Regions from separate parts of the Amycolatopsis australiensis genome, predicted to be linked through region 3. Evidence: riboswitches for the same ligand, from Rfam matches in the RefSeq annotation. Region 3 holds a riboswitch; each other region holds the start of a gene.
What was found. Region 3 has a riboswitch for S-adenosylmethionine ahead of BT341_RS20640 (aminotransferase class V-fold PLP-dependent enzyme). Riboswitches for the same ligand answer to the same signal wherever they lie in the genome.

Region 1 (5,111 bases), 2.0 Mb from region 3:
TCTTCGCAGAGGAACGCGCACGTCGGGCCCGAGCCGGAGACCGTGCCCGCGAGCGCGCCCGCGTTGACGCCGGCCCGCAGCGTCCGGCGCAGGCCCGGCCGCAGCGAAACCGCCGCCGCCTGCAGGTCGTTGCCCAGCAGCAGCGCCAGCTGCCGTGGGTCACCCGAGGCCAGCGCCTCCACGACGGGCGTGTGCGAGCCGATCCGCGGCGGGTTGCCGTCCACCCGCAGCCGGTCCAGTTCCTTGAAGACCTTGGGCGTCGACAGTCCTTCGGCGTCGAAGGCCAGCACCCAGTGGAAGGTGTGCCGCGACAGCACCGGGACCAGCTGCTCGCCCCGCCCGGTGCCCAGCGCCGTGCCGCCGTAGAGCGCGAACGGGACGTCGCTGCCCAGTCCGGCGGCGATCTCGGCCAGCTCGTCGCGCGTGATGTCGAGGTTCCACAGGCTCGCCAGCCCGACCAAGGTCGCCGCGGCGTCGGCGCTGCCGCCCGCCATGCCGCCCGCGGCCGGGATGCCCTTGCGCAGCACGATCCGGACCTTCGGCTCGCCGCGGCCGACGTGCGCGGCGAGCGCTTCGGCCGCGCGCCAGGCCAGGTTGGTGCCGTCGGCGGGCACCGAGCCCTCGCCCTCGCCGTAGATCTCCAGCCCCGGCTCTTCGGTGACGGCGACGGTGACCTCGTCGGTCAGCGACAGGGCCTGGAACACGGTGACCAGCTCGTGGTAACCGTCTTCGCGCAGGTCACCGACCGAAAGGTGCAGGTTGACCTTGGCCGGGACCCTCACGGTGACTGGGGGCGGAACTACGGCGAGCACCCGACCAGCCTACGTGCCCGCGTTCCGACCAGGAGAAAGGATGCCGAGCCCGACGTCCAGCGCCACCTCCGGCGGCGTGCGCGGCGTGCTTTCGAGGCCGTTGAGCTGGACGGCGACCCGGGCGACCGGGCCCGCAGGCTCGCCTCGGGGTCGTCCGAGCCACCGCACAGCCGCGCGTGCAGCCCGAGCATCCGGTCGGCGCCCGGCGCGATGGCCTTCAGCGCCGTCGCGTTGCGCCGGGCCAGGCCGATCACCGGCCCGAAGCGACCTTCGCGCTCGGCGATTTCGCGCAGGAGCTGCCTTGCGTCCGCAGCTGTCCGCGATCCTGATCGGACTGTTCGGGTTCCGGCTCGCGTCCGCTGCCGTGAATGCCACATTCAGGAACGCCGTGTCCCTGAATGTGGCATTCACGGATGTCCGGGTCAGGCCGCGACGCCCTGGGGGCCGCGCGCGGTGTGCGTCACGTGGCCGCCGCGCTCGGCGACCCATGCCAGCGCCGCGTCGGCCCGCTCGCCGCGGACGCCCAGGCGGAACCGGCCGACCGGGGTGTCGCCGATCCGGGTCAGGCCGCCGCCGATGGTGGCGAACTCGACGTCGAACCGGCCCGCGGCCTCCGGCAGCAGCGCGCCGACCGACGCGAAGCCGACCAGCACGACGTCGACCGAGCGGTCGTAGCGCGCCGCCTGCGAACGCGTCGTCTCGATCGCGGGCAGCAGCGCCTGCGCGGTGCGGCTGGCCGGGTTCGAGATGAGGTCGAGGACCGTGCCGCGCTCGACGACCGTGCCGTCTTCGAGCACCGCGACGTCGTCGCAGACCCGCCGGACCACGCCGGCGTCCGGCGTCGTGATCACGACGGTGGTGCCCAGCTCGGAGCGGGCGCGGTCGAGCACGGTGAGCACCGCGCCGGCCTCCTCCGGGTCGACCCCGGCGGTCGGGTCGTCGGCGAGCAGCACGGCGGGAGCCGCGGCGAGCGCCTTCGCGACCGCGACGCGGCGGAGCTGGCCGGCGGTCAGTTCACCGGGACGCTGCGCCGCACGCTGCGTCAGGCCCACGAGGTCGAGCAGGGAGCCGACCCGGCTGCGGCGCTGCGGGCCGTCGACGCCGAGCTGCTCCAGTGGGGAGGCGATGTTGCCGGCGATGGTGCGCTCGGCGAGAAGCTCGGGCTTGGTCGAGACGACGCCGAGCTGGCGGCGGATCTCGCGGAGCCGCCGGCCGTCGAGGGTGCCGGTGTTGAGACCGTCGAGGCGGACGACGCCGCGGTCGGGGCGCTCCTGCAGCGCGATGCACCGGGCGAGGACGGACTTGCCCGACCCGGCGGGGCCGACCACGCCGAACAGCGAGCCCGCCTGGACGTCGACGCTCACGTCGCGCAGGGCGATGACCGAATTTCCGTTGGCAGCAAAGGATTTGGACAGGTTTTCGACGGTGATCACGAAGGCTCCAGAAAACGGGGTGCGCGCAGCGCGCGGCACCCGGCCGCAAGCGAATTCCGTCCGTTATGGACGGTGCAGGAAGAAGAGGTGGACCGGCTCGGGAAAGCTCAGCGGGAGCGCCGACATGCGGTCACGGAGCGGCGGCCTTCGTCGACGACGCGACGCCTGGTCAGGAGCAGGGGGCGAGCTACCCTCTTCATCGGAAACGGCCTCCATCGGTCCTGGCGGTAGCACCTGCCCTGCGGAGGGTGGTTGCTGCGACTTCGGCGAGCCAGGTCTCTCAGTCGCTCGGGATGGACGTACTGAGTAAAACCGATCCCGAGGAGCGAAAGCAAGCCCGTTGGCCCAGATCACACGACTGGAGGTGTCCGGATCGCGGGAAGCGGCGCGCGGAAGGCGTATTTTCACCGCTTCCACAGTGGAGCTAACGCGCGGCGGCGATCCGGGCGAAGTCGTGCACGTCAAGCTGCTCGCCGCGGCTCTTCGGGTCGACGCCGGCGGCCGTCAGCAGCTCACCGGCCCGTTCGGCCGACCCCGCCCAGCCCGCGAGCGCGGCGCGGAGCGTCTTCCTGCGTTGTGAGAAAGCGGCGTCGACGAGACCGAAGAGCCGGTCACGGTCGTCGGACGCCGGAGCGGCACCGCGTTCGAAGGCGACGAGCGCGGAATCGACGTTCGGCACGGGCCAGAACACCGAGCGTGGCACGGCGGCGACCTTGCGTGCCGGGCCGTAGTAGGCGAGCTTGACGCTGGGCACGCCGTAGATCCGGCTGCCGGGCGCGGCCGCCATCCGGTCGGCGACTTCGGTCTGGACCATCACGAGCCCGGACCGCAGGGACGGCACCTCGGCGAGCAGGTGCAGCACGACCGGGACGGCGACGTTGTAGGGCAGGTTGGCGACGAGCGCGGTGGGCGCGCCGGGCAGGTCGGCGCTGGTGACGCGCAGCGCGTCGGCCCCGACGACGGTGAGGTTCCCGGCCACCTCGGGTGCCCGCTCGGCGACGGTCTTGGGCAGCCGTTCCGCGAGCTTGGGATCGATCTCGACGGCGACGACCCGGGCGCCGGTGGCGAGCAGCCCGAGGGTGAGCGACCCGAGCCCGGGCCCGACCTCCAGGACGACGTCGTCCGGCGAGATCCCGGCCAGCTCGACGATCCGGCGGACGGTGTTGGGATCGTGCACGAAGTTCTGCCCGAGCTTTTTCGTCGGCCGCACGTCGAGTTCGGCCGCCAGCCCGCGGATCTCGGCAGGTCCCAGCAGTTCAACCACCGGACGAGCCTACCGAGCGCACTCCGGCGCGCCCCGCTCGGTGCAACCTGCCGTGCGAGGCCCGCGCACGCGAAACAGCCCCCGTCCGGTCGGACGAGGGCTGTTTCGGAAAGACCTCAGGCCTTCTTGCCGCAGACCGGCCAGGCGCTGTAGCCGCCGCGGGCGTCGCGGACCTTCTCCGCGACCGCGATCTGCTGCTCGCGCGACGCCTGGTTCGGGTAGGCCGCGTACTGGTCGCCGCCGTAGGCGTCCCAGGTGCGCTTGTCGAACTGGAGGCCGCCGTAGTAGCCGTTGCCGCTGTTGATGGCCCAGTTGCCGCCCGACTCGCACTGCGCGATGCGGTCCCACGCGGAGCCGTCGCCGATGTCCGGGGTCGGGGCCTTCTTCGTCCCGACGTGGACGATCTTCGGCTTCGGCTGGGTGATGACCTGCTCGGAGACGCTCTCGCGCGAGACCTCTTTGCCGTTCTTCTGCGTGACCTTGTAGGTCACCATCTTCTCGCCGGGCGTGCCGGGGTCCTCGACCTCGGTCTTGCCCTTGTCCAGGTCCGGGTCGTCGACGCGCTGCTCGGGCGGGTCGATCGTCTCCTTCTGGGTGACCGTCGAGACGCCGGTGCGGCTGATGTGTACCTCGGCGCCGTCGACCAGCTTGACGTCCAGGCCGCCCTCGGCCTGGTCCTCCGGGCCCAGGGTGAGCTTGTACTCGCCCAGGAACTCCTTCGTCGTGACGGCCGTCGTCTGGACCTTCTTCGGCGCGTTGGCGCCGTCGTACAGCGTGATGTTCTTCAGCGTCTTGATCTCGACAGTCGCGCCCTGCAGCGGCAGCTCGCCGTTCTTCGGCATCGACATCCACGTGCCGGGCTTGTCGACGCCGGCCATGCCGAGCTGGCTGAGCGCGTCGCCGAGGTGGGTCGCGCGGACCCAGGAGGTGTGCTCGGCGCCGTCGACGATCAGCTTCAGCTGGCGGCCGCGCTCGAGCTTGATGACGCCGCCGTCGCCGACCTCGGCCTGCGGCGAGGGCGACAGCGAGTCGTGCGCACCGACGGACAGGCCCGCGTCCTCGAGCACCTCGCCGACGGTGTCGCCGAAGGTGTGCACGGTCTGCTGCTGGCCGTCGACGTCGACGGTGATGCTCTTGTTCATCGCCAGCGCGGCCGCGCCGCCGCCGGCGATGCTGATCATGACGGACAGGACGGCGCCCTTGAGGAACCGGCGCTTCCAGACCTTGGTGGTCTCGCGGATGCCCTCGTCGAGCGCGGCCTTGCGGGCCTGCGGGGACGCCGTGCGGTCCGCCTCGAGCGCGTCCGGGATGACGATCGGGGGCAGGTACGTCGTCTCGGCGTTGATGAGCCGGATCAGCTCGTCGACGTCGACGTCGATCTCGGCCATCATCGCGTCGGCGTCGGGGCCGAGCGCGGCGAGGATGTCCTGCTGCGTGATGTTCGGGTCGTCAGAAAAGTCGAGCTGGCCGTACGCGGTGTCCTCGAACTCGCGGTCGAGAACGGCCGTAGAGCGCGCTCCAGCCTGTCTGCTACCTGTCACCGGGTCGTTCCCTTTCCCAAGACGCCGTTCGGGGCGACGTCTTTACGTCTGGGCCCGCAGC
Region 2 (5,111 bases), 560 kb from region 3:
GGATCGGTGGGCTCCTGGCCGCCGCCGTGCTCGTGGCGCTGGTCCTGGCCGCCCGGCTCCGGCGCGTCCGGCTGCTCATGGCGGTCCTGGCCGCCGGTGCGCTGCTGGTCTTCGTTCCGGTCCGGGTGCTGGCGCCGGCGTGGCCGCCGCGTGACTGGGCGATGGTCGAGTGCGACGTCGGTCAGGGCGACGCGGTCGTGCTGGCGACGGCCGAGCCAGGACGGGCCGTCGTCGTGGACACCGGTCCCGAGCCGGGACCGGTCGACGAGTGCCTGCACCGGCTGGCTGTCGACCGCATCCCGCTGCTGGTGCTGAGCCACCTGCACGCCGACCACATCGGCGGCCTGGCGTCGGTCTTCGAGGGCCGGGCGGTCGGCGGGATCGCGGTCGGGCCGGGGCGTGCGCCGGAATGGGCGTGGCGGCAGGTCGCCGCGGAGGCCGCCCGGCAGGCGGTGCCGCTGGTGGAGCTGAACCCTGGGGAGCGGCTGGCGTGGCCCGGCCTCTCACTCGACGTGCTCGGGCCACGCTATGTGCCGGCCCGCACGGTGGGACACCAGGACGGCACGACGATCAACAACAGTTCGGTGGTGCTGCGGGCGGAGACCCCGGCCGGCCGGGTGCTGCTGACCGGCGACGTCGAGCTGGCCGCGCAGGCCGACCTGCTGGCCGACGTCGGAGAGCTGAAAGCGGAGGTGCTGAAGGTCCCGCATCACGGTTCGCGTTACTCGCTGCCGTCGTTCCTCTCGGCGGTGGCGCCGCGAGTGGCGTTGGTCAGCGTGGGCGCGGGCAACACGTACGGACATCCGAGCAAGTCCACAATGGACAGCCTGGCGGCACTGGGCGCGCTCGTCACCCGCACCGACCGCGACGGGGACACAGCGGTGGTGACCGGCACGGCGATCGTCCGCCGGGGCGAGCCTCGCGGCCCGCCGCGCCGATGAGCCGGGGCGCGCCGGGCCGGCCGTCGTTGCGGCCGTCGCGTTGGGCCGTAACCCTCGACCGAAGGGAGCCCCGGACAAAGCAGCCTTCGCCGGGGCAAACCGTGAGGCCCGCCGCGCAAGTGAGCCGGGCTGGCCATCGTTGCGGCGTCGCGCTGGGCCGTAAGCCTCGACCGAAGGGAGCATTGGACGAAAGGAGCCTTCGCTGGGCAAGCCGCGTGGCCCGCCGCGCCGGTGAGCCGGGGCGCGCCGAGCCGGTCATCGTTGCGGCCGTCGCGTTGGGCCGTAACCCTCGACCGAAGGGAGCGTCGGACGAAAGGAGCCCTTGCCGGGGCGAGCCGCGTGGCCGCCCCGGCTGCGGCGGACGTCAGTAGCCGAGCGCCTCGTTCACGGCCGCAGCCGACGGGGGCACGATCGCCTTCGGGCCGAGGTGGTTCTCGACCGCGTCGAGGGTCTTGAGGCCGTCGCCGGTGATCAGCAGGACCGTCTCGGCGTCCGGGTCCAGCTTGCCCGTCTCGACCAGCTTCTTCGCCGTGGCGACGGTGACCCCGCCCGCCGTCTCGGTGAAGATGCCCTCCGTGCGGGCCAGCAGCCGGATGCCTTCGACGACCTCTTCGTCGGTGACGTCCTCGATCGCGCCGCCGGTGCGGTTGACGATGTCGAGCACGTACGGGCCGTCGGCCGGGTTGCCGATCGCCAGCGAACGGGCGATCGTGTCCGGCCTCACCGGCTGGACCACGTCGTGGCCGGCGCGGAAGGCGGCCGACACCGGCGAGCAGCCGGTGGCCTGGGCGCCGAACACCTTGTATGGGCTGGCGTCCACGAGACCGAGCTGACCCAGCTCGCGGAACCCCTTGTCCACCTTGGTCAGCTGCGAACCGGAGGCGATCGGCACGACGATCTGTGGCGGGATGCGCCAGCCGAGCTGCTCGGCGACCTCGAAGGCCAGCGTCTTCGAGCCTTCCGAGTAGTACGGCCGGACGTTCACGTTCACGAACGCCCACTTCGGGTGCTCACCGGCCAGTTCGGTGGCGAGGCGATTGACGTCGTCGTAGTTGCCGTCGACGGCGATCAGGTCGCCGTCGTACACCGCGGTGGTGAGGATCTTGGCGCGCTCGAGGGTCTTCGGGATCAGCACGACCGACCGCCAGCCCGCGCGGGCCGCGGCGGCGGCCGTCGCGTTGGCCAGGTTGCCGGTCGAGGGACAGGCGAGTACCTCGAACCCGAACTCGCGGGCCGCCGCCAGCGCGACGGCGACGACGCGGTCCTTGAAGGAGTGCGTCGGGTTGCCGGTGTCGTCCTTGACCCACACGCGCTTGAGGCCGAGTTCCTTCGCAAGGCGGTCGGCGCGGATCAGCCGGGTCGCGCCGGGCTCGGTGTTCGGGATCTCTTCGACGTTGGACGGAACCGGGAGGAGTTTCTTGTAGCGCCAGATGTTCTTGGGTCCGGCCTCGATGTCTTCGCGGCGGACGCGGCCGAAGTCGTAGGCGACCTCGAGCGGCGAGAAGTCCTCGGCGGAGACGAACTCCGGGGCGAGCGGCTGGCGGTGACCCTCTTCCTTCGACACCAGTTCGACGGCGGGACCGAGATCCGGGGTCTTCGTGGTGGAGGTCGTGCCGAGGGTTGCGGTCATCGCGAGGTTCCTTTCCTCATCTGCCCCGCCGAAGCGGGCCGGAATTGGCACCGTGGTCGTCAGCTACCCCGCGATCGCGGGATGACGGGCTGTACGCCGGTTGCCGGGGCTTCGTCGGGCCGTTCCCTCTGCCCCTCTGGATGAGCGGTATTCGGTTGTCGGCGCGCGCACGCCGGATCGTCCGGGGCGGCTGCCTCGGCTACACCGTACGACATGGCGCTCACGCCGTGCCATGCCGGCCGCCCGACATCACCGGAGCGGGCGCACGACAGCGCAAGTGAGAGGATTCACCCGTGACCGCGCAAGCCACCGCCCCGGCGCCGCTACACTTGGTGCTGGGCGAGGAAGAACTGCTGATCGAGCGGGCCGTCCGCGAGACGCTCGCTGCCGCCCGCGCGACCGACCCGGCGGCCGAGCTGACCCGTGTCCGGGTGTCGGAACTCACAGCGCCGGAGCTGGCCGAACTGGTCAGCCCGTCGCTGTTCAGCGAAGGCCGTGTGATCGTCCTGGAGTCGGCGCAGGACATCTCGCAGGAGCTGGCCGACGCCGTCGCGGCGTACCTGAAGGACCCGGCGGACGGCGTCGTGCTGGTCGTCGTGCACACCGGCGGCGGCCGCAGCAAGGCGGGCAAGTCGCTCCCGGCGGCGCTGAAGAAGGCGGGCGCCGAGGTGACGGAGTGCCCGAAGCTGACGAAGCCGGCGGAGCGGGAGCAGTTCGTCCGGCATGAGGTACGCCGGGCGGGCGGCAAGATCGACCCGGCGGGTGTCGCGGCGCTGATCGACGCGGTGGGCTCTGACCTGCGGGAACTCTCCTCGGCGGCGAGCCAGCTGGTGGCCGACACGGGCGGAACGGTCGACGCGGACGCGGTCCGCCGCTACCACCGCGGCCGCGCGGACGTGACGGGCTTCGCGGTGGCGGAGAAGGCAGTGAGCGGAGATCGCTCGGCGGCGCTGGAGTCGCTGCGCTGGGCGATGCAGCTGGGGGTCCCGCACGTGCTGGTGGCGGACGCACTGGCCGACGCGGTCCGCACGATCGCCCGCGTCGCCGGCGCGGGCCGCGGCAACCCGAACCAGATGGCGGGCGAACTGGGCATGCCGCCGTGGAAGATCCGCAAGGCGCAGGGCCAGTCCCGAGGCTGGAACCCGGACGGCCTGGCAACGGCGATGCGGGTGGTGGCCCGCCTGAACGCCGAGGTCAAGGGCGTGGCGGCCGACCCGGGCTACGCACTGGAGCGAGCGGTCCTGGAGGTGGCGGCGGCCAAGGGTGACCGCTGACCCGGGGGCTACCGACCTGCGCGGATGCGGGGCGCCGAGTGTGCGGGGGCGAGGGGCGGAAGGCTGGTCGCTGAAGCGGGCCGGGCGAAGGCCGGGCGCCCAGCGGTGCGGGGCGAGGGGCGGAAAGGTTGGCCGCTGAAGCGGGCCGCGCGAAGGCCGGGCGCCCAGCGGTGCGGGGCGAGGGGCGGAAAGGTTGGCCGCTGAAGCGGGCCGCGCGAAGGCCGGGTATCGAGTCGCCGAGAGCCACTCCGTCCTGGCGGCCACGCGCCGCACTGCCGCTCCAAGCCACGCCCGGACATGAAGAAGGCCCCGGCCGGAGCCGGGGCCTTCCCAGAAATCAACCAGCTCAGAGCGCGTTGACGCGCTTGGCCAGCGCCGACTTCTTGTTGGCGGCCTGGTTGGCGTGGATGACGCCCTTCGAGACGGCCTTGTCCAGCTTCTGGGCGGCGTCGCGCTGCAGCTCGATCGCCTTGGCCTTGTCGCCGGCCTCGGCGGCTTCGCGGACCTTGCGGATCGCGGTCTTCACCGAGGACCGGATCGCCTGGTTGCGCTGACGCGCCTTCTCGTTCGTCGTGATGCGCTTGATCTGCGACTTGATGTTGGCCATAGGGCAACTCCTGTTTCACTCGGTGAGATCGCCGCCGCGCTGAAGTGGCCCCGCTCGGAAACGAACGGGCTTCCTCCATGACGGAATGCCGCACGGGCAGCGAGCGACCACTCTAACAGCCGGGCCGGCGGCACCCGCAGCCGGTCGCCGGGGAGTACCTTGGACGACGGTAGTGCCTAGGGTTCCGCCGCCGGTCCGCGCTCGACGACACGACACAACCAGGACCGGTGGGGCTGGTCCGAGCGGCACCGTCGGCGGGCCCGGACGGCCTGCCGTTCATCTGACGGGGCAAAAGCCTGGAGGACCCGGTTTTCGCGCGCGCGAAAACCCGAAAGGGTCCCAATGAACGGCACCGCTCTCTCCTTCGTCCTCGTCGCGGCCGTCGTGCACGCCGCCTGGAACCTGGCCGCCAAGCGGATCTCCGCCGGTGGCACCCAGTTCGTCTGGCTCTACTACACCGTTTCCGCGGTCGTCCTGCTGCCCGTCACGGCCGTGCTGCTGGCCGTCGAACCGCAACGTCCACAGTGGAGCTGGCTGCTCGCCGCGCTGGGCACGTCGGTGCTGCACATCGCCTACGGCATCGTGCTGCAGCGCGGGTACCGGGTCGGCGACCTCTCCGTCGTCTACCCGGTCGCGCGGGGCACCGGGCCGCTGCTGTC
Region 3 (5,111 bases):
GGCTTCGCCGGGACCTCCGGGTTCTCCGGCGCGTCCGCCGCGGGGTCGGGCACCACCTCGGCGGCGGCTTCGGTGTCGGGTTCGGAGTGGCTGGGCTCGGTGCTCACCGGTCCATTGTCCACGGCACCGGTCAGCGCGTGTCGGCGGCGGTGCCGTGGCCGCGGCGCAGGAGCACCGCGAACGCGGCGGCGAACAGCACGCCCGCGGCGCCCAGCGCGCCCGTCACCGGCGGCAGGAACGCCACCGAGACCAGGGCGAACACCACGGTCACGGCCAGCACGAACCAGCTGCGCTCGTAGGCCGCCAGCACCAGCAGCCCGAGCGCGGCGACCAGGGCGCCGCGGACGTCGCCGGGCAGCCGCAGCTCGATCGCGCCGACCAGGTCGAGCAGCGGGACGGCCGCCAGCGCGCCGAGGGTGCCGAGCACGAAGCGGACGGGCCGCGGCGGTGTCCCGGCGCGGCGCAGGTCGAGCCAGTACCAGCCCGCCACCAGGAGCACGACGCAGGTGAGGCCGGTGAGCCAGCCGAGCGTGGCCGGCGGCACCACGCCCACCACGGTGCTGCGGACGGCGGCCGCGTCGAAGCCGCCGTCGGCGAGGCCGGTGCCGGACACCCCGCCGGTGGCCAGGCCGTGCAGTTCCTGGGTCAACGGGTAGCCGCGCATGTTCACGAAGTGGCCCGGCTCCGGGACCCGCGGGACCAGCGCGACCACCGCCATCACGAGCTGGGCGAACCCCAGCGCGGCCAGCGGGAACCAGTGTCGTCGTGTCTCCCCCACCCCGGCAGGGTAGCGGCGAACGCGCCCGCCACGAGGACCGTCGCGGAGATCAGCGCGCCCGGCAGGTCCGCGACCACGACGGCCGCCGCGCCGGCCACCACCGCCACCGCGAGCACCAGCGGGCTGCGTTCGTACCAGGCGACCACGGCCAGGCCGAGCGTCGCGAGCAGCGGCCCGCGGGTGGCGGCGTCCCAGCCGAACTGGCTGAACGCGGTCAGATCCAGCACGGGCACACCGACGAGCACGCCGGCCGCGAGCGCCACGACGGCTTTCGCGCGCAGGCGGCGCGTCACGGCGTACCACGCGATCACGGCGAGGAACGCGGCCATCAGCACGATCTGCCAGGCCGGCCCGGAACCCGTCGTGTAGGACCGCGCCATGTCGGCGGCGCTGAGGAACCGCGACGGGCCCGGCCCCTGGATCGTGAACCCGAACAGCCCGTCGTAGTACCGGCCCGCCGGCGGCTGGTTCGCCGTCAGCTCCGCGCCCAGTTCCGCGGCGGCGGCCGACCGCTCGAACAGCTCGGCCGTGACCAGGCCCAGTTCCCCGAAACCCAGCAACGCCAACGGAACCCACTGCCTCCCCATCGGCCCAGGTTAGCGTTCAGCAGAACGGCGGCAGCTCCCGCGGGTCGCCGACCGGCGCCCAGCGGCCGTCCACCTTCGCGTACTCCCAGCGGGCGCCGCGCGCGACGATCTGGCGCAGGGCCAGGACGACGCGGTCGACGTGCTCTTCGGTGCTGCCGAGCCCGAGGCTGACGCGCACCGCCTGCTGCCCGTCACCGCCGGCGACGCCGATCAGCCGCTTGGCGGCGATGTGGGCGCAGAAGGCGCCGTCGCGCACGCCGATGCCGTACTCGGCGGACAGGACCGCGGCCAGCCAGCCCGGGTCGAAGCCGTCGACGACGAAGCTGACCGTGCCGACGCGGTCGGCCGGGGCGTCGAACAGCCGCAGCTCGGCGCAGCCCGGGATGCCCGCGAGTCCCTTGCGCAGCCGGGTGAGCAGGGCCTGCTCGTGCGCGACGACGGCGTCCCAGTTCCCGGCGAGGGTTTCGCAGGCGACGCCGAGGGCGTAGACGCCGACGGTGTTGGGCGAACCGGCTTCGTGGCGCTCGGGCCCGGTGTTCCAGACGACGGCGTCCTCGGTGACGAGCTTGGTGGCGCCGCCGCCGGCCAGGTAGGGCCGCGCGGCACGCAGCCAGTCGGCACGGCCAATGAGCGCGCCGGCGCCGAAGGGCGCGTACAGCTTGTGGCCGGACAGCGCGACGTAGTCGACGTCGAGGTCCTTGATCGAGATCGGGCGGTGCGGCGCGAGCTGGGCGGCGTCGAGGGCGATGCGGGCACCGTGCTTGCGCGCCACGGCGGCGATTTCCGCGACGGGCAGCAGCTCACCGGTCACATTGGACGCCCCGGTGACGACGACCAGCCGCGGTCCCTGCGGAGCGTCCCGGAGCGCGTCGTCCACAGCGGACACCGCGGCGAGGCGGGTGCGCGGAGTGGGCAGGCGGCGGACGTTCGGGCCGGCCCACGGCAGCAGCGCGGCGTGGTGCTCGGTGTCGAAGACGATCACCGTGGTGTGCCGGGGCAGGCTGCGGGCGAGCAGGTTGAAGGAATCGGTGGTGTTGCGGGTGAAGACGACGGTGTCGGTCCGCCGGGCACCGGCGAACCGGCGCAGGACGTCGCGGGTGCGCTCGTAGAGCTTGGTGGAGACCTGCGACGCGAAGCCGGCACCGCGGTGGACGCTGGCGTACCAGGGAAGGAACTCGTCGACGGCCTTGCGGACGGTGTCGAGGCAGGGCGCGCTGGCGGCGTGGTCGAGGTTGGCGTAGCCGATGGTTTCGCCGGTGACCAGCGGGACACGCAGCGAAGCACCGGCGACGGCCGGGATGGGCTGGGCGGCAAGGGTTTCCGCGGGGGCGGCCGGGAAGTGGCTCGCGGTCCGAGCGGATTCGGTTGTCGGCGCGGCGGTGGTGACGGCGGTGGCCGCCGGACAGTTCGGCGTGGCGGCTTCGGCTTCGGCGGCGGTGGTGCGGTTGAGGGCGAGAGTCATCGGGGTGCCTCCTCGGCGATCCGGGGGACCCCGGCGAGGGGCCCGCGCTTGCCCGTCGCACTGCGCGACCGGCCCGGTCTTCACCCGGGGCACCCCACCGCGGTAGGAGGGTTGCCGGCCAGCAAGCCGGGGCTTCGCGCTGGCACTCATGACCTGGTCCCGAAGGTAACCGAGAACGCCGCCGTCGGCCAACCCCCGCCTCACATTCTGAGACGCCGCTCACAGTGAGTCACGAGTCGGCATCACTCGCGGCTGGGGCGGCATCAGCCGCGGCTGAACGGGCATCACGCGTGCCTGGGGTGGCATCACCCGCGACTGAACCGGCATCACGAGTCGCTGGGGCGGCGTCACCCGCGACCGAACAGGCCTCACGCGTGCCTGGCGGGTCGGCGCCGCCGCGAGCCGGTCAGCGGCCTGACTCGCCTCGCCAGCGGGCCAGGCGGCCCGCGCGGTCCACCGCGCGGATGCGGCGCTCGACCGCGTCGCGGACCGCGCTCGTCGTCACCACCAGGAGCTGGTCGTTCTCCTGCAGGCGGCTCGTCTTCTGCGGGGTGAAGCCCGTGCCGGCGCGGACCACCAGGCTGACCGTCGCACCGGTCGGCAATCGCAGCTCCGACAGGTACACGCCGTGCAGCTTCGAGCCCGGCTGGATGCGGACCTGCAGCAGCTCCGCGCCCAGCTCGTCCAGCGGCGCGGCGTCGACCTCGATCTCGTGCGCCTCGGACTTCTTCGCCAGCCCGAGCCGGCGCCCGAGCGGGCCCAGCGTCGCGCCCTGCAGCAGCGTCAGCACGATGACCAGCACGAACACCGCGTCGACCAGCCGTTGTGCGCCCGGCAGCCCTTCCGACAGCGGGATCATGGCCAGCACGATCGGCACCGCGCCGCGCAGTCCCGCCCACGACAGGAACGCCTGTTCCCGCCACGGCAGCCGGAACGGCAGCACCGACACCACCACCGAGACCGGCCGTGCCAGCAGCAGGACGACCGCGCCCGCGACCAGGCCCGGCACGATCGTCTCGAACAGCCGGCTCGGCGAGGCGAACAGCCCGAGCAGCACGAACAGCCCGATCTGCGCCAGCCAGCCGAGCCCTTCGGCGAACGACAGCGTGTCCGACCGGTGCGGCAGCCGCGAGTTCCCGAGCACGAGCGCGGCGACGTACGTGGCGAGCAGCCCGGACGCGTGCAGCAGCTGCCCGGACGAGTACGCCACGACGCACACCGCGACCGTGGCGAGCGGGTACAGGCCGGTCGCCGGCAGCGCGGCCCGGCGCAGCGCCAGGCCGCCGAGCCAGCCGAACCCGAGGCCGATCGCCAGGCCCGCGCCGAGCTCGTAGACCACCAGCAGCGGCAGCGTCCAGTCCACAGTGGCGCCTTCGGCCAGCACCACGACGGCGATGTAGGCCGGCGCGTCGTTGATGCCGGACTCCAGCTCCAGCGCGCCGACGAGCCGTTTGCCGATCCCGGCCGTGCGCAGCACGGAGAACACCGCCGCCGCGTCGGTCGACGCGAGCACCGCGCCCCACAGCAGGGCGAGCCGCCAGTCGAGGCCCAGCAGCCAGTGCAGGGCCGCGCCGGTGACCGCGATGCTCACCGCGACGGCCACTGTGGACAGTACGATGCCCAGTCCCAGTGCGGGTTTCACGGCCGACCACCGCGTCGTCAGCCCGCCTTCGGCGAGGATCATGACGAGCGCGGCGAGGCCGAGCGACTGGGTCAGGCCCGGGTTGTCGAACCGGATGCCGAAGCCGGCTTCGCCCAGTACCACGCCGATCGCGAGGTAGAGCAGCAGCGAGGGCAGGCCGAGCCGGATGGACACGCGCACGGCGAGCACGGAGGCGAGCAGCACGACGCCGCCGACGCCGAGCAGCACGGGAAGCTGGTCCATGCCGCCTCCTCCCGGGTGCCGTGGGGCACTCAGAATAGTGAAGCGGCCGGGTTAACTCGTTCGTGTACCGCCGGCGCGTGTCCGGCACCCGGTGTGTTAAGGACCGAGCGCGTCGAGATCGACGCCGAGCGCCGCGAACGGCCCGGCGGCCGCGGGCAGGACCTTGACCGCGCGGTGGCCGTCGCGGCCGACCCAGCCGGCGTCGACCGCGCGGTCGAGCAGCGCCGCGGGCACCGCGCCGGCGAGGTGGTCGCGGCGCTCCGTCCAATCGAGACAGTCGCGCAGCAGCGGCCGTCGTCCGGCGGCGACCGGGACGCCGAGGTCGGCCAGCACGGCCCGGCCCCGGCGGGTCAAGGTCAGCCCGTCGGCGGCGTCGACGAGCCCGGTCGCGAGCATGCC

Region 1: it holds a riboswitch for S-adenosylmethionine, as region 3 does, so the genes downstream of both, BT341_RS11550 (methionine ABC transporter ATP-binding protein) here and BT341_RS20640 (aminotransferase class V-fold PLP-dependent enzyme) in region 3, are expected to answer to the same signal.
Region 2: it holds a riboswitch for S-adenosylmethionine, as region 3 does, so the genes downstream of both, thrC (threonine synthase) here and BT341_RS20640 (aminotransferase class V-fold PLP-dependent enzyme) in region 3, are expected to answer to the same signal.

What each region holds. Positions count from the first base shown of each region.
Region 1 covers NZ_FPJG01000006.1:2,137,868-2,142,978, reverse strand. The annotation lists gene BT341_RS11555 (4-(cytidine 5'-diphospho)-2-C-methyl-D-erythritol kinase) at 1-812, opposite strand, end outside; gene BT341_RS44210 (hypothetical protein) at 800-1,066, opposite strand; gene BT341_RS11550 (methionine ABC transporter ATP-binding protein) at 1,235-2,245, opposite strand; SAM riboswitch class I at 2,455-2,545, opposite strand; gene rsmA (16S rRNA (adenine(1518)-N(6)/adenine(1519)-N(6))-dimethyltransferase RsmA) at 2,670-3,509, opposite strand; gene BT341_RS11540 (resuscitation-promoting factor) at 3,626-5,050, opposite strand.
Region 2 covers NZ_FPJG01000006.1:3,565,076-3,570,186, forward strand. The annotation lists gene BT341_RS18265 (ComEC/Rec2 family competence protein) at 1-941, shown strand, start outside; gene thrC (threonine synthase) at 1,306-2,571, opposite strand; SAM riboswitch class I at 2,585-2,718, opposite strand; gene holA (DNA polymerase III subunit delta) at 2,865-3,845, shown strand; gene rpsT (30S ribosomal protein S20) at 4,192-4,452, opposite strand; gene BT341_RS18285 (DMT family transporter) at 4,795-5,111, shown strand, end outside.
Region 3 covers NZ_FPJG01000006.1:4,129,211-4,134,321, reverse strand. The annotation lists gene lspA (signal peptidase II) at 1-53, opposite strand, end outside; gene BT341_RS44395 (hypothetical protein) at 131-778, opposite strand; gene BT341_RS45435 (hypothetical protein) at 718-1,365, opposite strand; gene BT341_RS20640 (aminotransferase class V-fold PLP-dependent enzyme) at 1,382-2,827, opposite strand; SAM riboswitch class IV at 2,867-2,981, opposite strand; gene BT341_RS20635 (potassium/proton antiporter) at 3,234-4,712, opposite strand; gene BT341_RS20630 (ArsR/SmtB family transcription factor) at 4,809-5,111, opposite strand, start outside.